One region of the Kitasatospora sp. NPDC043950 genome, then DNA from elsewhere that is predicted to be linked to it. Evidence: riboswitches for the same ligand, from Rfam matches in the RefSeq annotation. Region 1 holds a riboswitch; each other region holds the start of a gene.

Region 1 (7,307 bases):
GATCTTCGGCCCCGTCCTGACCGTGCTCCGCGCCGCCGACTACGAGGAGGCGCTGCGCCTGCCCAGCGAGCACGAGTTCGGCAACGGCGTGGCCGTCTACACCCGGGACGGCGACACGGCGCGGGACTTCGCGCGCCGGGTGAACACCGGCATGGTCGGCGTCAACGTGCCGATCCCCGTGCCGGTCGCGTACCACACCTTCGGCGGCTGGAAGCGCTCCGGGTTCGGCGACCTCAACCAGCACGGGCCGGACTCGATCCGCTTCTACACCCGCACCCGCACCGTCACCTCGCGCTGGCCCTCCGGGGTCAAGGAGGGCGCGAGCTTCACCATCCCGACGATGGGCTGAGGGCGCCGTGCACGACCTCACAGAGGACCAGCTCGCCATCGCGGCGACCACCCGGGCCTTCGCCCGCGAACACCTGGCGCCGAACGCGGTCGCGTGGGACCAGGCCAAGCACTTCCCGGTGGACGTGCTGCGCAAGGCGGCGGACGTCGGCCTGGCCGGTGTCTACGTCCGCGAGGAGTCCGGCGGCTCCGGACTCACCCGCGCCGACGGCGTGCTCGTGTTCGAGGCGCTGGCCACCGGCTGCCCGTCCATCGCCGCCTACCTGTCCATCCACAACATGGTCGCCTGGATGATCGACCGTTACGGCGACGACGCCCAGCGCGCCCGGTGGCTGCCGGGCCTCAGCGCCATGGCGACCCCCGCCAGCTACTGCCTCACCGAGCCCGGCGCGGGCTCGGACGCGGCGGCACTGACCACCCGCGCCCGCCGGGACGGGGACCACTGGGTCCTCGACGGCGTCAAGCAGTTCATCTCGGGCGCCGGCGTCTCCCGGGTCTACCTGGTGATGGCCCGCACCGGCGGGCCGGGGGCCGGCGGGGTGTCCGCGTTCGTCGTCGAACGCGACGACGCCGGCGTCTCGTTCGGGCCCGACGAGAAGAAGATGGGGTGGAACGCCCAGCCCACCCGCCAGGTGCGGCTGGACGGCGTCCGGCTCCCGGCCGACCGCCTCCTCGGAGCCGAGGGCGAGGGCTTCCGGATCGCCATGAACGGGCTGAACGGCGGCCGGCTCGGCATCGCCGCCTGCTCCCTCGGCGGAGCGCAGGACGCCCTGGAGCGGGCCACCGGCTATCTGGCGGACCGCGAGGCGTTCGGCGCCCGGCTCCTGCACGCCCAGGCGCTGCAGTTCCGGCTCGCCGACATGGCCACCGAGCTGGAGGCGGCCAGGTCGCTGCTCTGGCGGGCTGCCTCGGCCCTGGACCGGGGGGACCCCAGGGCGCCGGAACTGTGCGCGATGGCCAAGCGGCACGCCACCGACACCGGCTTCGAGGTGGCCAACCAGGCGCTCCAACTGCACGGCGGCTACGGCTACCTGGCCGAGTACGGCATCGAGAAGATCGTCCGCGACCTGCGGGTGCACCAGATCCTGGAAGGAACCAACGAGATCATGCGCGTCATCGTCGCCCGCGGCCTGATCGGGGCCGCGTGATGGCCGGGACCGACCTCGACGAGGTCCTGGTCCACCGCGAGGGCCGGGCGGGCCTGATCGTCCTCAACCGCCCCGCAGCCCTGAACGCCCTCACCCACGGCATGGTGCGGAGGATCTCCGAAGCGCTGGACGCGTGGGAGGAGGACGAGCGGGTCGCGACCGTGGTCATCACCGGCGCCGGTGAGCGGGCCTTCTGCGCCGGCGGCGACATCGTCGCCATCCACCGCGCCGCCACCGGCGCGGACCCGGGCGCCGTCGAGGAGTTCTGGCGCGACGAGTACCGCCTCAACGCCCGCATCGCCCGCTACCCCAAGCCCTACGTCGCGCTCATGAGCGGCATCGTGATGGGCGGCGGGGTCGGGGTCTCCGCCCACGGCAGCGTCCGGATCGTCACCGAGACCACGCGCATCGCCATGCCCGAGGCCGGCATCGGCTTCGTCCCGGACGTCGGCGGCACCTACCTGCTCGCCCTCGCACCCGGCGAGTCGGGTACCCACCTCGCCTTGACCGCGGGCTCCGTCGGCGCCGCGGACGCGCTGCTCTGCGGCCTCGCCGACCACTTCGTCCCGGCCGAGCGGCTGCCCGCGCTGCTGGACGACCTGGCCGAACTCCCCCTGCACGACGCCCTCGAACGGAACGTCGGGCCCGCACCGGCCGGCGTGCTGGACGGCCGGCGGGCGTGGATCGACCGCTGCTACGGGGCCGACACCGTGGAGGAGATCCTCGACCGCCTGCGGGACAGCGGCGAACCGGAGGCCAAGGAGGCCGCGGACCGGATCGCCGCCAACTCGCCCGCCGCCGTGAAGGCCACCCTGGCGGCGCTGCGCCGGGCCCGCACCCTCGGTCCGCTGGAGGCGGTGCTCGACCAGGAGTACCGGACCTCCTGCGCGGCGCTCTCCACACCGGACCTGGCCGAGGGGATCCGCGCCCAGGTCATCGACAAGGACCGTTCCCCGCAGTGGAACCCGTCGACGCTGAGCGCCGTCGGGCCCGCCGCGGTGGCCCGCTACTTCGCCCCGCTCGGCGACCGGGAACTCGGCCTGGCCCCCACCACACCCCTGGAGCGCTGGTGACCCACCGCAACGGAGTCATCGGATTCATCGGCCTCGGCAACATGGGCGGCCCGATGGCCGCCAACCTCGCCGAGGCCGGGCACACCGTGACCGGCTACGACCTGGCACCCGAGGCGCTGCGGAGGGCGGAGGAGGGCGGCGTCCGTCCGGCGCGGTCCGCGACCGAGGCGGTGCGGGAGGCCGACGTCGTCATCAGCATGCTGCCGGCCGGCCGGCACGTGCTGGCCGCCTACGCGGACCTGCTGCCCGCCGCCCGCCCGGGAACGCTCTTCGTCGACTGCTCCACGATCGACGTCGCGGACGCCCGGGCGGCGCACGACCTGGCCGTGACCGCCGGGCACCGGGCGGTGGACGCGCCGGTCTCCGGCGGGGTGGTCGGTGCCACGGCCGCGAGCCTCACCTTCATGGTCGGAGCCGCCGAGCCGGACTTCGAGGCGGCTCGACCGGTGCTGGAGGCGATGGGCCGCAAGGTCGTGCACTGCGGATCCCCCGGAGCGGGGCAGGCCGCGAAGATCTGCAACAACATGATCCTGGGCATCTCGATGATCGCGGTCAGCGAGGCCTTCGTGCTCGGAGAGAGCCTCGGGCTCAGCCACCAGGCCCTCTACGACGTCGCCTCGACCGCCTCCGGCCAGTGCTGGGCGCTCACCACCAACTGCCCCGTCCCCGGGCCGGTGCCGACCAGCCCGGCCAACCGCGACTACGCGGCCGGGTTCGCCGCCGCCCTGATGGCCAAGGACCTCGGACTCGCCGCCGGGGCCGCCGACGCCGCGGGCCTGCCCACGGACCTCGGACGCAGGGCGGCACAGCTGTACGCGGACTTCGCTCAGGCCGACGGGGGCGCCGGCCTGGACTTCTCGGCGATCATCACCACCCTGCGGGAGGACGGCAAGTGACCGGCTACGAGACGATCCTGGTCGAGCGCAAGGGCCGGGTGGGGCTGATCACGCTCGACCGGCCCAAGGCGCTGAACGCGCTCAACACCCTGCTGATGAACGAAGTCGTGCAGGCAGCAACGGAGTTCGACCGTGACCCGGAGATCGGCGCGCTGGTGATCACCGGCTCCGAGAAGGCCTTCGCGGCCGGCGCCGACATCAAGGAGATGCAGTCGCTCGACTTCGTCGACGCCTACCTCGGCGACTGGTTCGCCGCCTGGGACCGCTTCGCCGCGCTGCGCAAGCCGGTGGTGGCGGCGGTGGCGGGCTACGCGCTGGGCGGCGGCTGCGAGCTGGCGATGCTGTGCGACGTCCTCCTGGCGGCGGACACCGCGAAGTTCGGGCAGCCGGAGATCAAGCTCGGCGTGATCCCCGGCATCGGCGGCTCGCAGCGGCTGACCCGGGCGGTCGGCAAGGCGAAGGCGATGGAACTCTGTCTGACCGGCCGGATGATGGGCGCCGAGGAGGCCGAGCGGGCCGGCCTGGTCTCCCGCATCGTCCCGGCGGGCCAACTGCTGGCCGAGGCCCTGGCGGTGGCCGGGACGATCGCGGCGATGTCCACCCCGGCGGCCGTCATGCTCAAGGAGAGCGTCAACCGCTCGTACGAGACCACGCTCGCCGAGGGCGTGCGCTTCGAACGGCGACTGTTCCACGCCACCTTCGCCACGGCGGACCAGAAGGAGGGCATGGCGGCCTTCGCCGAGAAGCGCCCACCGGAGTTCCTTCACCGCTGACGGTCCGAGCGGTTCGCGGCGCGATGTGGCGCGATGCGGCGGACGATCCCTTGACCGGGACTTCTCCGTCTCGCCATGATGGGCCGTCATGTTGTGACTCCGCCGCTGGGGGAAGTCCGGTTCGAATCCGGCGCTGACCCGCAACGGTAGGCCGCCGATCCGATGTCGGCGGCGAGCCCGAGTACCCGGCGGCGGAGGTGTGTCGTCCCCTCCTCCCGTCGTGGTCTGCGGGCCGGAGCTCCGAGGGCTGCCCGGCTTGTTGCCGCCGTCCTCCGGGCCCCTGCGTGCGGGCCCGGAAAGGCCCACCGTGTCCTCGTTCCGACGCCCCCTGCGCCTCTTCGCGATACCCGCGCTCGCCCTCGCCACCGTCCTCCCGGCGGCCGCTGCCGCCCACGCGGCACCTGCCGCCGCGACTTCGTCCCCGACGGTCCGCCCCGACGCCGCCGCGGGCGGCTGGCTCGCCCGCCAACTCGTCGACGGCGACCACTTCGAGTCCGTCTTCAACGGGACCGCCTACCCCGACCAGGGCCTGACCATCGACGCCGTGCTGGCTTTCGCCGCCTCGCACAGCTCCGACCAGGCCGCTGCGAAGGCCACCGCCTGGCTGGCCAAGCCCGAGGTCATCAGCGGCTACCTCGGCGACGGCATCACCGAGGCCTACGCGGGCGCGACCGCCAAGCTGCTGCTCGCCGTCGAGGTGCGCGGCGGGAACCCGACGGCCTTCGGCGGCGTCGACCTGCCGGCCCGCCTGCGCTCGCTCCAGACCGCCGAGGGCCGGTTCTCCGACCGCTCGCAGTGGGGCGACTACAGCAACGCCTTCGGCCAGTCCCTGGCCGTGATCGCCCTGCACCGCACGGCCGGTGGGGCCCCGGCGACGGCCGTCGACTTCCTCGCCAACAGCCAGTGCGCGGACGGCGGGTACCCGGTCGCCTTCGGCCAGGCCACCTGCGCCAGCGACCCGGACGCCACCGCGCTCGCCGCCCAGGCCCTCGCCGCGACCGGCCGCACCGCCAAGGCCGACGCCGGACTCGGCTGGCTGACCGCCCACCAGAACGCCGACGGCGGCTTCTCGGCCGCCGGGGCCGCCGCGTCCAACGCCAACACCACCGGCCTCGCCACGCAAGCGCTGCTGGCCGGCGGACGCTTCGGGGCCGGCCTCAAGGGCTGGAGCAGCCTGGTCAAGCTCCAGCAGGGCTGCGCCACGGACCCGGGCGTGCGCGGGGCGGTCGCCTACGACGCGACCGGCTTCAACCCGGCCACCGGCGCCCGGGCCACGGCGCAGGCCGTCCTCGGCCTCGCGGGCACCCCGCTGGCCACCCTCTCCGCCGCCGGTGCCCGCCCGGACGCGCCCGTGCCGGCCTGCCCGGCGACCACCCGCTGACCCCGCGAGGAGAGCTCCGATGACCGACACCATGGCGCCCGCGCGCCTGGCCCGCCGCACCCTCGGGTCGATCGCCGCCGCCGCTGCCCTCACCGCCGGACTGCTCGGCGCCTCCGTCGTCCAGGCCCCGCAGGCGCGGGCCGCCGCCTGCGACGGCACCACCGGCGTCACCGTCGTGGTCGACTTCACCGCCGTCGGCGGTGGCATCCAGACCGGCTGCGCACCCGGCGACCCGGCCAGCGGCCTGGCCGCGCTGACCGGCGCCGGGTTCGCGTACACCTTCCACCCGCGCTACCCGGGCTTCGTCTGCACCATCAACGCCCTGCCGACGACCTGCACCAACCCCACCGGCAGCGCCTACTGGTCGTACTGGCACGCCCAGCACGGCGGCCCCTGGTCGTACAGCAACCTCGGCGCGGGCAGCTACAACCCGGCGCCCGGCGACGTCGAGGGCTGGTCCTTCGGCGCCGGCGCCCAGCCGGGCGTCACCGCGCCCTGACCTCCGGAGACACCCCGGTGCCCCGGCCCCTCCGGAAGGGGGCCGGGGCACCGCGTACCCGTGGCTCAGCTGCCGTGAGATGCCCTCCGGTGGCGGACGAAGCGCTCGACCAGCAGTACGGTGGCGACGGCCGCCACGGTGAACAGCAGCGTGTTGGCCACGATGCCGCCCGTGGCCAGCCAACCGGGTTCCTCGCCGTTAGGCAGCGTGGTGTCGGTGAACAGCCCGCCGATGCCGGTCAGCACCCCTCGTGCGAGGTAGACGGCGGCCAGCGCAGCAAGGCCGACGGGAAGGGTGAGGACGATCGACGCGAGGTAGTAACGCCCGTTCTCCGTCAGCCCGCCCAGGACGGCCAGCCCGCCGACCAAGGCCACATGGCCGCCCGCCACCCATCTGGAAACACCCGTCGGCATCCGTTCCCCCCGTCCTGTCGGTCCGGCGGCGGATCCGTCGGGCCATCGTGGTTCTGTCCCGCCGGAGGGGAGGCGATCCGTGGTCGGCTCCCCTCCGGCGCAGTGCGGTCAGCTGCCGTAGCGCAGCGAGACGGTGTCGCCGAGGTGGACCGTGGTGGCCCGGGTGGCGCCGGTGGCGGTGGTGCCGTCCAGGCTGACCTGCCAGGTGGAGGAGCCGCTGTTGGCCGTGCCGTTGATCGCGGTGACGGTGTCGCCGCCGGTGGACGGGGCGACCGAGGTGACGCAGCCGCTCGGGGCGGCGCCGGCGGCCGCGTCGAGGACGTTGCCGAGGGTCGCGGTGGTGCCGGTCGGGGTGAGGGTGGCGGCGCAGACCTTGAGCGCGCCGGTGCCGTCGTCGATGACCAGCGCGAGCTTGGCGGCGGTGCCGGGGACGAAGGCGGTGGCGGCGGCCCAGGCGGGCTCGCCGGTGGTGGTCGGGGTCGGCGGGGTGGCGGTGAAGCCGGCGCCGGCGACGGCGCGCAGGCCGTCGACGGAGGCGTAGGGGGAGGGGGTGGTGTCGGTGGGCAGGTACTTGAAGCCGCCGCCGGGCTTGAACTGCTGGGCGATCAGGAAGTCGACGGGGCTCTTGCCGGTGCCGCTGGTGAAGTCGGCGCCCTGGGGGTTGATGCCGCAGGCGCTGAGGCCGGAGACGGCCCAGCCGTTGGAGTCGGTGTTGACGCCGAACATGGCGTTGAAGGCGCCGGAGGCGGTGAGCTTGCCCTTGAGGAAGTTCTTGG
Region 2 (7,307 bases), on a different contig from region 1:
GTGGCGGCCCAGCTGCTCGGCCAGGTCGGCGGAGCGCTCGTACGCGGTGAGCATGATGCGCTCGGCGATGAGGGTGGACAGTCGCGCGGCCTCGGCGGAGTCGAAGTCGATCCGCAGCTTGAAGAAGACGTCCTGGAGGCCCATCACGCCGAGGCCGACCGGGCGCCAGCGGGAGTTGGAGGTGCCGGCCTCGGTGGTCGGGTAGAAGTTGATGTCCACCACGCGGTCGAGGAACGTCACGGCGGTGCGGACGGTGGCGTCGAGGCGCTCCCAGTCCATGGCGCCGAGCAGGTCGTCGACGGAGGCCCCCGGGGCGACGTGGGCGCCGAGGTTGACCGAGCCGAGGTTGCAGACGGCGGTCTCGGAGTCGTCCGTGACCTCCAGGATCTCGGTGCACAGGTTCGAGGAGTGCACCGTGCGGCCGGGCAGCGCGGTCTGGTTGGCGGCGCGGTTGGAGGCGTCCTTGAAGGTCATCCAGCCGTTGCCGGTCTGCGCCAGGGTGCGCATCATCCGGGCGTACAGGGTCTGCGCGGGGATGGTGCGCACGGCCTTGCCGGCCAGCTCGGCCTTGCGGTAGGCCTCGTCGAAGTCGGAGCCCCACAGGTCGACGAGCTCGGGCACGTCGGCGGGGGAGAACAGCGACCAGTCCTCGTTGGCGTTGACCCGGCGCATGAACTCGTCCGGGATCCAGTGCGCCAGGTTGAGGTTGTGGGTGCGCCGCGCCTCCTCGCCGGTGTTGTCGCGGAGCTCCAGGAACTCCTCGATGTCGGCGTGCCAGGTCTCCAGGTAGACGCAGGCCGCGCCCTTGCGGCGGCCGCCCTGGTTGACGGCGGCGACCGAGGAGTCGAGGGTGCGCAGGAACGGGACGATGCCGTTGGACTTGCCGTTGGTGCCGCGGATCAGGCTGCCGCGCGAGCGGATGCGCGAGTAGGACAGGCCGATGCCGCCGGCGTGCTTGGACAGCCGGGCGATCTGCGCGTAGCGGTTGTAGATCGAGTCCAGGTTGTCCAGCGGGGAGTCGAGCAGGTAGCAGCTCGACATCTGCGGGTGCCGGGTGCCGGAGTTGAACAGGGTCGGCGAGGAGGTCAGGTACTCCAGCCGGCTCATCAGGCCGTACAGCTCGGCGACCTCGCGCACCGACTGCTCGCTGTCGCCGACCGCCAGGCCGCAGGCGACGCGGAGCAGGAAGTGCTGCGGGGTCTCGATGACCTTGCGGGTGATCGGGTGGCGCAGCAGGTAGCGGGACTGCACGGTGCGCAGGCCGAAGTACTCGAAGCGGTCGTCGCCGTGCGCGTCGATCAGCGCGTCCAGGGCGGCGGCGTGCTTGGTGACGAAGGCGGCGGTGGTGTCGCCGATCAGGCCCTCGGCGTGGCCGACGGCGATCGAGGCGGCGAAGGAGCGCGAGCCCTGGCTGTTCGCCTCGTCGACGATCTCCAGGGCGAGCAGCCGGGCGGCCAGCTTCGAGTACTGGGGGTCCTCGGCGATCATCGACGCGGCGGCGTCCACGGCCAGCCCGCGCAGCTCGGCGAAGTCCGAGCCGGCGTGGCGGCCGCGCAGCGCGGCGGCGGCGACATGGCCGGGGTCCACCTGGGGGAGATCGACGCTGCGGTCGGTGAGCAGCCGAAGGAGCGCGCCGCCGGGGTCGGAGACCGTCGGGTCGGTGGGGGCGGGGCCGGTGCCCTGGGCGGGCAGGGTGGCTGAGGCAGCGGTGGTCAAGGCGCTCTCTCCTGGCGGCGATCGGCGGCGGTGATCGGGGGGTACCGGGCCGTTCGGGGCAGGGGAGCACGGCACGTACGCAGGAAGCGTCGCGCGACAGTGGCGTCCCCGGCCCGCCCGCGAGGCCCGGAAGGTAGTTCTCGTGCTGGCGCGGCCTCTGCGGGAGGGCCCGTGCGCACACCGTCGGCAGGTACTCGGACTCGCGGGGCGGCTACTGGTAGCCGCCCGCTCACCGCTGCGGGGCAGTCCCGGATTCGCACCGGGTTCCCCTGCATCGACAGCAGGATTGAGCATACATCTAGTGGTGTCTCTCTGATGCGACCCCACATGTAGTACGGCGCGGTGTGTCGGAGCGATAACCGGTGGTGCCGGGAGGGGGCGGGTCGTGGCCTTGGGGCGCCTCGGATCCGGGCTTCCGGCGCCCTGATTCCGGGCTCCCGGCGCCCTGATTCCGGGCCCCGGCGTCCTGGTTTCGATACGGAACGGTCACCGGGCGGACCGGTTGCCGCGGGCATGCCCTACGATCTGGGCGCATGAGCGAGCGAAGCGCCGAGGGGCGCGTTTCGCGAAGCGATCATCGAGCGAAGCGAGGGGGCGCGTGAGCGACGGAACTGGCGCACCCGGGCAGGGTCCGCAGGGAACGCCTCCCCCCGGGCCGGGGGACGCGCACGGTCAGCAGCCGCCGGTGGTGCCCGGTCCGGTGTTGCCGCCGAGCGGGGGCTTCGGGCCGCCGCCGGCCTCGTACGGGCCTCCGGTGCCGCCCGCGCAGCCGGTGGCGCAGCCCGGTCCGCCGGGGCAGCCTCCGCTGCCGCAGCCGGGACCGCCAGGGCAGCAGCTGCCGCCGCAGTGGCAGCCGAACCCCCAGGCGCACCCCCAGCCGCATCCCCAGGCACACCCCCAGCCGCATCCGCAGTCGTACCCGCAGCCCCAGGCGCCGCAGCGCGCCGAGCCGAACTGGGAGGCGCTGGCCGACCGCAACGCGGCGGACGGCAAGCGCCGCCGCCGACTGCGGGCCCTCGGCGTGGCGGTCGCGGTCGTCCTGGTCGGCGGCCTGATCGCGGGCGGGGCGGTGCTGCTGACGAAGGGCGGCGGCGACAAGCCGGTCGCCGGGCCGATCGCCTCGGCCTCCAACCGGCCGTCCTCCGCCGCATCGGGTGCCGCCCGGAGTGCCGCGCCGAGTGCCGCCGCAACCCCGGGCGGGAACCCGTCCGGCACCCCGGGCGGAGCGCCGGACGACCCGTCGAAGCCGATCTGGGAGGCCGCCACCGACCCGGCGCCGCAGGACGCGGGGGCACTGTTCTCCGCGCTCCAGGTGACGGTCAACGGTGCCACCTGGAACCGGACCTTCGTCTCGCTGGACTCGCCCTGCTGGGACGGGAACTCGACGACCGGCGGGCTCGGCAAGGTCCTCGGTGACCAGGGCTGCCAGAAGGTGCTCCGGGCGACCTACGTCTCCGGCGACAGCGCGGTGACCGTCGGCGTCGCGGTCTTCGACCACAAGATCCAGGCCGAGACTTCGATGAAGAGCTACACCGGCCACCTCAAGGGCGCCGTCGCGCCGGGCGCGCCGGCCTTCTGCGCCACTCCGGGCTGCACCAACACGCACAACACCCTGGGCCGGTACGCCTACTTCACGGTCGAGGGCTCGGCGAAGGGCGGCGACACCGCCGACGCCACCGCCACCGCGGCGGCCGTCGGCTTCGGCGAGCACGTGAAGGGCCAGCTGCTCCAGCGCGCCAAGGCCGCGTCCGCGGCCGCGCCGGGTGCGCCGGGGGCCGCCGCGGCCGGCTGATCCGCCGTGGCACCCCGGCCCCGGCGGGTTCGCTCGCCGGTGCCGGGGGAGTGTGGCAGGCTCTCGGGGCAGTCATTCGCACGAGTGTTCCGGTTGTGTCCGCCTGGGCCGGTGCCGGCGAGCAACCGGAGGAGCGGTCCGTGGCCCTGCCCAGAGCCCTGCGCGGCAGGCCCGCCGTCCTGGCCGCGGCCGGGGTCGTGGTCGCCGCGGGCGCCGTGGCGCTGTTGCAGCGTGACGGCCGGGCCGACGGCGAACGGCCCGCCCGCGTCCCGGTGACGGTCGGCCTCCCCGGCCGCACCCTGCCGCCGGAGGTCGGCCGGGACCTGCTCGCCCGGGATCCGCAGGCCTCGCCGAACGCCCGGGCCGTCCAGCAGCTGCTCGCCGACCTGGAGGGCCGGGCCCGCACCGGGCAGAGCGGCGGGACGGTGATCGGCCAGCACGTCGAGGCGCACAACGAGCGCAACAACCCCGAGTACGGCGACTACCGCGGCACCAAGCAGGTCGGCTACTACTACAAGAAGGCCGCCGACCTCACCGGCAAGCTGCCCGGCTTCGTCGAGACCGACCTCGGCCCCGGCTACGGCCAGACCGGCTGGGGCGTCGGCGACCCGCGCTCCTACTCGGCCGGCCGGTGGCCCACCTGCCGGGCCGGCTGGCAGTACACCGACGACGCCGTCGACCTGCTCTCCGCCGTCTGGTCCGGTCACCCGCGCGCCGACGACGGCAGCTACGGCACGGCCGGCGTCCAGCACAACTGCGACGGCACCACCACCGAACTGCCCGACAACGGCGGGGGGCCGGCCGGGATCGTCGGCATGTCCTTCCACCAGCCCTACCCGGGTTCGGACGTCAAGTCCTTCGAGCAGGTGCTCTGTTCGAACTCTCCGGCCGCCAAGGACAAGGGCTGGTTCGGCCGGGTCGTCGACAGCGCGCACGACACCCCCGAGTACCGCGCGCTGATGACCGACCTGTCCTACCTGGCCGACCACCTGGAGTACCTGGCCGCCCACGACGTGCCGGTGCTGCTGCGCCCGTACCACGAGATGAACGTGCAGGACTGTTCCCGCAGGTTCTGGTGGTCGGGCCAGAAGCCGGCCGACTACCAGGCGCTGTGGCGGATCACCTACCGCTACCTGGTGGAGACCAGGGGCCTGCACAACCTGCTGTTCGTCTGGACGCCGGTGTCCTGGGACGGAGCCCCCGGCGCGGACCCGTGGGACTACTACCCGGGCTCGCAGTACGTCGACGTGGTCGGGGTGGACGACTACAGCGGCAGCCCCGCGCACCCGATCGGCACCGGCGAGGTGTGGACCAAGCGGTACTACGACGGGCTCGCCGGCTACGGCAAGCCGCGGATCCTGGCCGAGTCCTTCGCCGTCCCGGTCAACTCCCGCCAGCCGGAAACGCTGCGGCGCACGCCCTGGACGATCTGGACGGTCTGGGGGCAGTCGCTCACCTCGGACAACCTGACGCCGGAACAGCCGCGCAACGCCAGCGCGGACGTCAACGCCACCTACCACAGCCCGCTGGCGCTCACCGGCGGCGCCGGGCCGTTCGGCGCGAACGTCGACTGGGGCGGCCTGCACGTTCGTTGAGCCGGTCCGCAGGGTCGTCGAGCCGCCCCCGCGCGTCCGCCGAGCCGGTCGCCGTGAGGTGCGCTACACCACCGAATTCCGTTGAACGGCCGGAATACCGTGTCCGTTGTGCCGTGTGGCATCCTGTGGCGGCGAAGCCGAGGGGCTGACGCCGGGACGGGCCCGGCGGGGCGGGGGTGCGGGATGGGACAGGCGCGTGCGATGCGCGCGGCCGGCGGCATCGCCGTCGGCTGGGGCGTGGTGCTGCTGGCTTGGGCGGCGTACAACTGCTTCGGCCAGGTCGGGTTCGCGACCTACGTCAAAGGCATCTTCTACTACGGCGGCACCTCGGTGGACGCCGAGACCGGCAGCCTCAACTACGGCCTGATCTACCTGCTTTCGGGAATCCTGCTGCTGCGCGGGCGCAGCTGGGCGCTCGGGGTGGCGGCCGGCGTCGCACTGGTCGAGGGGTACAACCGGGTGCGCAGCCTGACCGGCGCGCTCCTGGACAAGCCGCAGCGGGAGTGGTTCACCAGCACCATCGAGGGCGGGCTCAAGCTCGCGACCTTCGCGCTCGGCGTGGCCGTCACCGCGGCGCTGATCCTGCTGCTGGCCCGGCTGAAGTGGCGGGAGCCGCGGGCGCCGGAGGCCGCCGCGGCGTCGGGCGGCCAGGTGCACTGGTCGCTGCTGCAGACGATCCCGGCCGAGCCGGCCCCGGGCCCGCAGCCGTACCAGCAGCCGCCGTTCCAGCACCAGCACCAGCACCAGTCCGCCTGGCCGCAGCCGCAGCCGCAGCCGCAGCCGCAGGCCGCCTGGCCACCGCAGCCGCCCTTCCAACAGCAGCCGCAGCCCGCGTGGCCGCAGCAGCCCCCGGCCTCGCAGCCGCAGTCGCAGCCCGCTGCCTGGCCGCAGTCGGCGCCGGCCCAGCCGGCCCAGCCTTCGCAGCCGTCACAGCCGGTGCCGTACGCGCAGCAGCCCGCCCAGCCGGCCCCGCACCCGTCGACGCTCGCCCAGCAGCCGTGGCCCGCCGCGCCGCCGGTGACGCCCGGTCCGGTCGCCCCCGGTCCGGTCGTCTCCCCGGCCGACCGCCCGCCGGCCGACCGCCCGCCGGCCGACCGCCCGCCGCAGGCCTGAACCTCCGCAGCCCCGGACCGCTCGCGAACGACCCGGCTCCCGCACGGGATCGGCCCGACACCAGACGAGGAGCGACTTTCGCCATGCCATCGACATCCCCCGCACGGACGGTGCTCACCACGTCCCGCGAGGCCGCCCGGCTCGCCGAGCGACAGATGTCGTGGAAGCCCCGGGTCCTCCCGTTCTACTTCTCCTTCACGGTCATCTTCGCCTTCTCGGTCTGGGCCTACGTGCCCAACCCCACCCCGCTCGGCTGGACGATCACCATCCTGTGGGGGATGCCGGTGTTCGGCGTCCTGATCGGCTTCCAGGGCGTGCTGATGGTCCGCCGCCGGCTGCGCCAGGTGAGCCGGATGACGCCGGCCGTGCCGGTCGAGGACGACTTCCTGATCGTGCTGGTGCCGACCATCGGCCGCCACGACACCTATCCGGCGCTGGAGCGCTCGGTGCTCTCGTACGTCGAGCACCTGCCGGCCTACTTCCCGTGGATGCGGGTGGACGTCCTCACCGAGGAGGGCTGCGCGGCCGCCGAGAAGATCGACGGTCTGGCCGCCCGCAACCCGCTGATCCGGGTGGTGACCGTGCCGAAGGCCTACGAGACGGCCAACGGCACCAAGTTCAAGGCCCGCGCCAACCACTACTCGCACGAGCTGCGGATCGAGGAGGGCGAGGCCGAGGACGACGTCTGGGTGCTGCACATGGACGACGACACCGGCGTCGGCCCGGACACCGCCGCCGCCGTCGCGCAGTTCGTCAACCGGCAGCGCCGGGCCGGGGACGACGCCAAGCACATGGCGCAGGGCATCCTGACGTACCCGCGGGAGAACGCCGTCTCCACCTTCACCTGGCTCGCCGACGCGATCCGCCCGGCCGACGACATCGCCCGCTTCCGCGCGATGACCGGCACCGGCACCCCGATCGCCGGCGTGCACGGCGAACTGCTCCTGATGCGCTCCTCGGTGGAGGCCACCATCGGCTGGGACTTCGGCCCGAAGACCATCGTCGAGGACGCCCAGATGGCGCTGAACTTCTGCCAGCGCTACCCGGGCCGCAGCGACTGGTTCAACGGGCGCTGCTACGGCGCCTCGCCG
Region 3 (7,307 bases), on a different contig from region 1:
TGAGCTTCGTGCGCACGAAGGCCGGGCCCTTGCCGGGCTTGACGTGCTGGAACTCGACGACGGACCAGAGCTTGCCGCCCTCCAGCTTGAGGACCATGCCGTTCTTGAGATCGTTCGTGGAAGCCACGGGCGCACTTACTCCTGGATATAGCTGTCAAGGAACCAAGGCTTGCGTCCTGCCGCCGACGGCCGACGGGCGGCCGCGGTCACAGGGCGAGGAGCTCCTTGGTGGTGATGGTGAGCAGCTCGGGCCCGCCCTCCTCTGGGGGACGCACCACGAGCGTGTCCTCGATCCGGACACCGCCCTTGCCCGGGAGGTGGACCCCTGGGCCGACGGTGACCGGCACGCGGCTGTCCAGTTTACCCATGTCCGACGGGCCGAGGCGCGGCGCCTCCCGGATCTCCAGCCCGATGCCGTGGCCCACCGGGTGCGGGGAGGTCTCGGTGTGGCCGGCCGCCTCCAGGATCTGCCGCGCGGCCCGGTCGGGCACGCACTGCTCCACGCCCGGCCCGAGCGCCTCCCGGGCGGCCCGCTGGGCCCGGAACACCAGCCGGTGCAGCTCCACCTGCCAGGGCGCGGGGGCGGCGCCGATCACGAAGGTCCGGGCGGTGGAGACGCCGTAGCCCCGGTACTGGGCGCCCATCACCACGGTGAGGAAGTCGCCCTCCTCCACCCGGCGGTCGGTCGGCTGGTGGGCGGGCTGGCCGGAGTGGCTGCCGGTGCCGACGGACACCGGGTAGGCCGCCCGGTCCGCGCCGTGGTCGATCATCCGGCGTTCCAGCTCCATCGCCAGGTGCCGTTCGGTGCGGCCGACCAGGATCGACTCCAGCAGTTCGCCGAGCGCCTGGTCGGCGATCTCGGCGGCGATCCGCAGGTCGGCGATCTCGTGCTCGTCCTTGACCACCCGCAGCCGCTCGACCACCTGCCCCAGGTCGGCCAGCCGGGCCCCCTCCGCCAGGCCCGCCACCGCGCGGTGGCGGCTGACGGTCAGGTCGTGCTCCTCCACCGCCAGGTCCGCCACGCCCAGTCGCACGGCGGCGGCGGCCGCCGCCAGGGCGGTGTCCGCCGAGGCCGCCACCGGTACCTGGGTGACGTCCGGCGCGATCAGGTGTTCCCCGGTGTCGTCCGCCGGCAGATCGTCCGGCACTGCCAGCAGCACCCGCTCCCGGGTCAGCAGCAGCGTCGCCCCGCAGGGCGCGCAGCCCGTCAGATACCGCACGTTCGCCGCCCGGGTGATCAGCGCCGCATCGGCCCCGGCCGCACTGCAGTGCTCCCTCACCCGCTCCCGCCGACCCGCGTACGCATCAGACATGCGTCGAGCCTACGAACCCCCACTCCGATCCGCCCGCCGAGCACCCCCGACAGGGCGCGCCCCCACCCCCGCACGCCCCCTCCGTGGTCGCTACGCCCCCTCCGGGTCGATCAGGCCGCGGCGGTAGGCGGGGACCAGGTTCTGGGGGACGAGCAGTTCGCGGCCGTTGAGGGTGATCGGGACGAGCTTCGGGGCCTTGCCCTTCCACTGGGCCCGGCGGTGCCGGGTGTTGCTGCGGGACGTCTTGCGCTTGGGGACGGCCATCGGGGGCTCCTTGTCGGGTGGTGACGGTGGTGACGGTGGTGGCGGTGGTCCGGTTACCGGGTGGTGCCGGCGGCGTACGGGAGGAGGGCCATCTCGCGGGCGTTCTTGACGGCCCTGGCCACGGCGCGCTGCTGCTGGACGGTGAGCCGGGTGACGCGGCGGCTCCGGATCTTGCCGCGGTCGGAGACGAAGCGCCGCAGCAGGTCGGTGTCCTTGTAGTCGATGTACTCGATGCCGGCCGTGAACAACGGGTTCGGCCGGGCCTTGGGCGGGTTCGGTCGCTTACGCACAGTGACGGCTCCTCAGTGAACGGGGTCGAGCAGGTCCCGGAAGGCGTCCGGCAGGGCCTTCCAGCCGGGTTCGCCCGCCGCGAGTTCGGCGTCGGTGAGCAGACAGGAGTCGAGCAGCCCGGTGACGCCGTCGACGTCGAGGCCCTCCGCGGTGAAGCTGAGCTGCTGCACCCGGTCGCCGTGCAGAGGGTGCCAGTCGAGGGCGGCGGCGGCCCGGCGGGCGGGCGGGTAGAGCTCCCAGGCGGCGTCGGGCAGGGAGGTGAGCCAGGGGCCGCACTCCTCGACGGCGAGGTTGGCCCCGGCGGCGTCCCAGGCGAGCATCAGGTCGGGCCGGTTGGCCAGCCAGAAGCGGCCGCGGCTGCGCTGGGCGGCGGGGACGAGCAGTTCCAGCGCCCGGTGCAGCCGCTCGGGGTGCAGCGGGCGTCGGCGCTCCCAGACCAGCGTGGTGACGCCGGCCTCGTCGCTCTCCTGCGGGAGCAGCGCGATCGCCGGGTTGACCCGGTCGCGGGCGGCGGCGACGTCGAAGCCGCCGAGGGCGGCCCGGGTGAGCGCCCCGGTGCCGAGCCGGACGACCCGGGCGGTGGGGTGGAGCTGGCGGAGCAACGCGAGCCCGGGCGCGTGCGCCGTCGCCCGCGGGACGGCGAGGGTGGTGGCGTACTCGACCTGGTGGGCGAGCGCCTCCGCGCGGGTCCGCTGGTCCTGGACGGCGGTGTGCTCGCCGTGCTCCACCAGGTCGTCGGAGACGGAGAGTTCGCCGATCAGCCGGTCCGGGTCGACGGCCGTGACCACGCCCGCGAGTTCGACGGCGTCCTCCAGGTGGCGGCCGTCCGCCTCTCCCCCGGCGATCACCTCGACGGCCGGGTGCGGGTCGCTACCGCCCCACAGTTCGACGATCGCGAGCCCGTACCGGCCTTCGTCGGCGATCCGCAGCAGTCGCGGCAGCAGGTCCTCGCGCAGGGCGCAGCAGGGGCAGTCGTTCACCAGCGGGACGTCGGCGGCGTCGAACCCGCCTCCCGCGTCGCGCAGTTCACGGCGGACGACGCCCTGCGAGGCCTCCCGCAGGTCATGGTGGAGGACCACCGCGTCCACCGCGGCCGCCGCCAACTCCCGAACGGCGGCGCGGCGTTCGTCGGCGTGCAGTCCGGCGACGACCACCACGGGCAGTTTGATCCCGTCCACGCCGCTCACCAGCTGGCCTTGCGGACGCCGGGCAGGTGGCCGGCGTGGGCGTGGACGCGGAGGTTGACCCGGGAGAGGCCGAAGGCGCGCAGGTAGCCACGGGGGCGGCCGTCGACGGCGTCGCGGTTGCGGATCCGGGTGGCGCTGGCGTCGCGAGGCTGGCGGGCGAGTTCGGCCTGGGCGGCCGCGCGTTCGGCGGGGGCGGTGCCGGGGTGGGCGATGATCCGCTTGAGCTCGGCGCGGCGCTCGGCGTACCGGGCCACGACGGCGCGGCGCTGCTCGTTCTTGGCGATCTTGCTCTGCTTGGCCATCAGACCTTCCCCCCTCGGGCGCGGATGCGGGCGACGGCGGCCTCGATGCCGATCGTGTCGATGGTGCGGATGCCCTTGGCGCTGAGGGTGAGCCGGACGTACCGGCCCTCACCGGGCAGCCAGTAGCGCTTGTGCTGGATGTTGGGGTCGAAGCGGCGGCGGGTGCGGCGGTGCGAGTGCGAGATCGCGTTGCCGAATCCGGGTTGGCGGCCGGTGAGTTGGCAGTGGGCGGACATGGGTGCTCCCTGGCGTCCGGGAATGGGCGGGACGGAGCTCACGTTACACCAGATGAAAATGACTTCCATTTCGGTGTACGGTTTCGCCCCAGCCCCGAACACCCCGCCAACCCGGGAGGACACCCATGGCCCGCAGCGAACTGCGCCCCGTCATCAAGCTCCGCTCCACCGCCGGCACCGGCTACACGTACGTGACCCGCAAGAACCGCCGCAACGACCCGGACCGGATGGTCCTGCGCAAGTACGACCCGGTCGCGCGCCGGCACGTCGACTTCCGCGAAGAGCGCTGAACCCCGCCCGCCCGACGACCGGCACCGGCCCGCAGCGACGAAACGGCGCCTCCCCCGGGATCCCGGGGGAGGCGCCGTCGCTGATCGCTGCCGTCGCTGATCGCAGCCGTCGCTACTCGGCGGCCACCCAGCGCTTCTCCACCCGGGCCAGCTTCCAGTAGGCGATCGCCGCGGCCCAGACCACCACGAACAGCCCGGCGATCGCGTAGCCGACGTTGTCCAGCGAGATGCCCGCGATCCAGCCGGTGACCGGGTCGGTCAGATCGAGCTTCTCGTGCAGCACGCCGACCAGTTCGATGGTGCCGATGACGAAGGCCACCGCGATCGACAGCCCAGTGATCGTCAGGTTGTAGTACACCTTCCGGACCGGGTTCGCGAAGGCCCACTGGTACGCGAAGTTCATGAACGTCCCGTCCAGGGTGTCGAACAGGCTCATCCCGGCCGCGAACAGCAGCGGCAGGCAGACGATCGCGTACCAGGGCAGCCCGGCCGCCGCGCCCGACCCGGCCATCACCATCAGGGTGACCTCGGTCGCGGTGTCGAAGCCCAGCCCCAGCACCATGCCCACCGGGAACATCTGCCCGGGCCGGGTGATCGACCGGGTCGCCCGGTTCAGCACCCGGGCCATGAAGCCGCGCGAGTTGAGGTGCTCCTCCAGCTGCGCCTCGTCGTACGACCCGGCCCGCATCGCCCGGAACACCTTCAGTATGCCGAGCAGCGCGGCCAGGTTGAGCGCGCCGATCAGGTAGAGGAACGCGCCGGAGGCCGTCGTGCCGACCATCCCGAGCCACTTGTGGGTGGTCGAGTCGTCGTCCATCAGCGTGCTGGCCAGCTGCGCGCCGCCCGCCACCAGGGCGGCCATCAGCACCACCATCGAGGAGTGCCCGAGGGCGAACCAGAAGCCGACCGAGACCGGCCGCTTGCCGTCCGCCATCAGCTTGCGGGTGGTGTTGTCGATCACCGCGATGTGGTCGGCGTCGAAGGCGTGCCGCATGCCGAGGGTGTACGCGGTGATCCCGAGGCCCACCCCGAAGACCTGGGTGCCGACCGCGTAGTTGTGGGGCGCGACCAGGAAGACGAGCGTCCCGAAGGCCACCACGTGCATGGCCAGGATCACCCCCATCAGCCCGGCCGTGCGGACGGTGTCCTCGCGCTTCCAGCGGAACGTGGGCAGCACGGACGGTGTCGCCGGCGCCTCGGCGGCGGCGGTTTCGGGCAGGGTCATTCGGGTCACGCTCCAGCACCTCGTGGAAACACTTCGTGAGATGCCGTGGCCGGTCTCCTGGCTTACGGGGGTCCCGTACCCGCCTTCCCAGGTGCGCGAGGCTCCCAGTGGCGTCGTGGGTACGGACGTCTCTCCATCGTCGACGATCACGATGGCCCGATCACAGTGGCGAGGGCCGCTCCGGACTGGGACCCCTGAGGATCCGTCACCGGTCTTCCCGAGCACCACGGCGGGGAACACCGTAGGGGCCAGGACCCACCCTTGCAAGGCTGCGCACCTGCGCAGGTGTCCAGGATCACAGGCCCCCTCCTGCAACAATGTGCGCATGCATCTCGTACCGGCCGACCGCGCGGGCCACCGCACCATCGACGGACACCGGGTCTGCGAGGCCATCGCCGCGATCGGCGACCCCGCGCACGTCCGCACCTGGGCCGAGCGGTTCTCCCTGCTCGCCGACCCCGGGCGGCTCGCCCTCCTGCTCGCCCTCCACCGGGCCGGCCCGCTCGCCGTCTCCGACCTCGCCGTCGCCACCGGCATGCGCGACCCCGCCGTGTCCCAGGCCCTGCGGCTGCTCCGCACCGCGGGCGTGGTCACCGGGGACAAGGACGGGCGGATCGTGCGCTACCGGCTCGTGGACGAGGCCCTGCGCCCCCTCCTCGACGCGTGCGCCGCCGCCGAACACCACGAGCCCAGCGCGGCCGTCGTCTGACCGGCTCCTCCGGAGGACGCGCCGGGGCCCGGCCGGAGCAACCCTCGAACGCGGTCAGGCCGCCTGGCAGGCGGGGCACCAGAAGAGGTTGCGCGCGGCGTGCTGCTCCGTCCGGACCTCGGTGCCACAGACCAGGCAGGGCATCGCGGCCCGCCGGTAGACGTACACCTCGCCGCCGTGGTCGTCGACGCGCGGCGGGCGGCCCATCGCCTCGGGGGTGTGCTCGGGGCGGACGGTGTCGATCCGGCCCGCGCCGACGCCCTCGTGCATCAGGGCGACCAGGTCGGCCCAGATCGCGTCCCACTCGCCCCGGGTGAGGTCGCGGCCGGCGCGGTGCGGGTTGATCCCGTGGCGGAACAGCACCTCGGCCCGGTAGACGTTGCCCACCCCGGCCAGCACCTTCTGGTCCATCAGCAGCGCGGCGACGGTCGTCCGGCTGGCCGATATCCGGCGCCAGGCGGCCTGCGGGTCGGCGTCGGCGCGCAGCGGGTCGGGGCCCAGCCGGGCGGCGACGGCGGCCTTCTCCGCTCCGGTGACCAGCGCGCAGGTGTTGGGGCCGCGCAGGTCCGCGTAGCCGTCGTCGTTGGCCAGCCGCAGCCGGACCAGGCCGACCGGCTCGGGCGCGGGCCCGGTACCGAAGGCGAAGCCGCCGTAGAGGCCGAGGTGGACGTGCACCCAGGCGCCCTCCTCGAAGCCGAGGAACAGGTGCTTGCCGACGGCTTCGGCCGCGGTGAGCAGCTGCCCGTCGATGGCCTTGGCCTCGTCGGCGAACCGGCCCTGCGGGCTGGACACCTCGACCGGGCGGCCGCCGAAGGCCTTCCGGTTCTCGGCGGCGAGGCGGTGGATGATGTGGCCTTCCGGCACGGGCGTCAGCTCCCCCGGGGTGGTTCGACAGGACCCGCACATCATCGCAGCCGGCACCGACACCGCCGGATCGTCGCAGGTCAGCGCACCGGCATGCCCATCAGCCGGGCCAGGATGACGCGGTCCAGCTCGGCGGCGGTGCCGGCCACGTCCAGGTACGAGTTGTCGATGATCGGCAGCCCGGAGTTGTACCAGCCGGCCATCCGGCCGTGGATCCGCGCCACCTCCTCGTCACCGAGCCGCCGGGTGCCGCCGCGCCGGGCGTTGCGGTGCAGCACGGAGTCCAGGCTGGGCAGCAGCACGACCGGGATCATGCCGGGGCCGATGTGCCGCTTCCAGCCGCCGAGGCCGATGGCCGGGCGGTCCGGGAAGACGGCGTCGTCGATGATGCAGGAGATGCCGTTGGCGAGGTAGTTGCGGCAGGCGAAGCCGCAGGTGCGGCGGGCCAGCCGGTACTGCGCCTCGGAGGCGTTGTTCCAGCCGGACTGCGGGTTGGCGAAGCCGGACTGCACCCACTCGCGGACGTCGTCCAGGCTGATGTGCGCGGTCGGGCTGGGCCGGCGCTCGGCCCAGTACCGGGCGACGGTGGTCTTGCCGGCCCCGGCCGGGCCGATCAGCAGGACGGC

What was found. Region 1 has a riboswitch for cobalamin ahead of AC07BF_RS02685 (peptidase). Riboswitches for the same ligand answer to the same signal wherever they lie in the genome.
Region 2: linked by a shared signal. The riboswitch ahead of AC07BF_RS27880 (ribonucleoside-diphosphate reductase subunit alpha) and the one ahead of AC07BF_RS02685 (peptidase) in region 1 are both predicted to bind cobalamin.
Region 3: linked by a shared signal. The riboswitch ahead of nicT (Nickel transporter NicT) and the one ahead of AC07BF_RS02685 (peptidase) in region 1 are both predicted to bind cobalamin.

What each region holds. Positions count from the first base shown of each region.
Region 1 is NZ_JBWKER010000003.1:94,679-101,985, forward strand. Features, by position in the region: gene AC07BF_RS02660 (CoA-acylating methylmalonate-semialdehyde dehydrogenase) at 1-349, shown strand, start outside; gene AC07BF_RS02665 (acyl-CoA dehydrogenase family protein) at 357-1,496, shown strand; gene AC07BF_RS02670 (enoyl-CoA hydratase/isomerase family protein) at 1,496-2,569, shown strand; gene mmsB (3-hydroxyisobutyrate dehydrogenase) at 2,566-3,465, shown strand; gene AC07BF_RS02680 (enoyl-CoA hydratase) at 3,462-4,238, shown strand; cobalamin riboswitch at 4,325-4,445, shown strand; gene AC07BF_RS02685 (peptidase) at 4,546-5,619, shown strand; gene AC07BF_RS02690 (flagellar hook-length control protein FliK) at 5,639-6,118, shown strand; gene AC07BF_RS02695 (hypothetical protein) at 6,184-6,507, opposite strand; gene AC07BF_RS02700 (prenyltransferase/squalene oxidase repeat-containing protein) at 6,640-7,307, opposite strand, start outside.
Region 2 is NZ_JBWKER010000047.1:36,488-43,794, reverse strand. Features, by position in the region: gene AC07BF_RS27880 (ribonucleoside-diphosphate reductase subunit alpha) at 1-1,692, opposite strand, end outside; cobalamin riboswitch at 1,885-2,010, opposite strand; gene AC07BF_RS27875 (hypothetical protein) at 2,471-3,508, shown strand; gene AC07BF_RS27870 (glycoside hydrolase family 26 protein) at 3,649-5,103, shown strand; gene AC07BF_RS27865 (hypothetical protein) at 5,287-6,216, shown strand; gene AC07BF_RS27860 (glycosyltransferase family 2 protein) at 6,300-7,307, shown strand, end outside.
Region 3 is NZ_JBWKER010000050.1:39,858-47,164, forward strand. Features, by position in the region: gene efp (elongation factor P) at 1-127, opposite strand, end outside; gene AC07BF_RS28885 (M24 family metallopeptidase) at 207-1,313, opposite strand; gene rpmF (50S ribosomal protein L32) at 1,404-1,577, opposite strand; gene rpsR (30S ribosomal protein S18) at 1,631-1,867, opposite strand; gene AC07BF_RS28900 (CobW family GTP-binding protein) at 1,880-3,046, opposite strand; gene rpsN (30S ribosomal protein S14) at 3,052-3,357, opposite strand; gene rpmB (50S ribosomal protein L28) at 3,357-3,593, opposite strand; gene rpmG (50S ribosomal protein L33) at 3,719-3,883, shown strand; gene nicT (Nickel transporter NicT) at 3,996-5,108, opposite strand; cobalamin riboswitch at 5,139-5,352, opposite strand; gene AC07BF_RS28925 (ArsR/SmtB family transcription factor) at 5,434-5,817, shown strand; gene AC07BF_RS28930 (Fpg/Nei family DNA glycosylase) at 5,872-6,681, opposite strand; gene AC07BF_RS28935 (AAA family ATPase) at 6,762-7,307, opposite strand, start outside.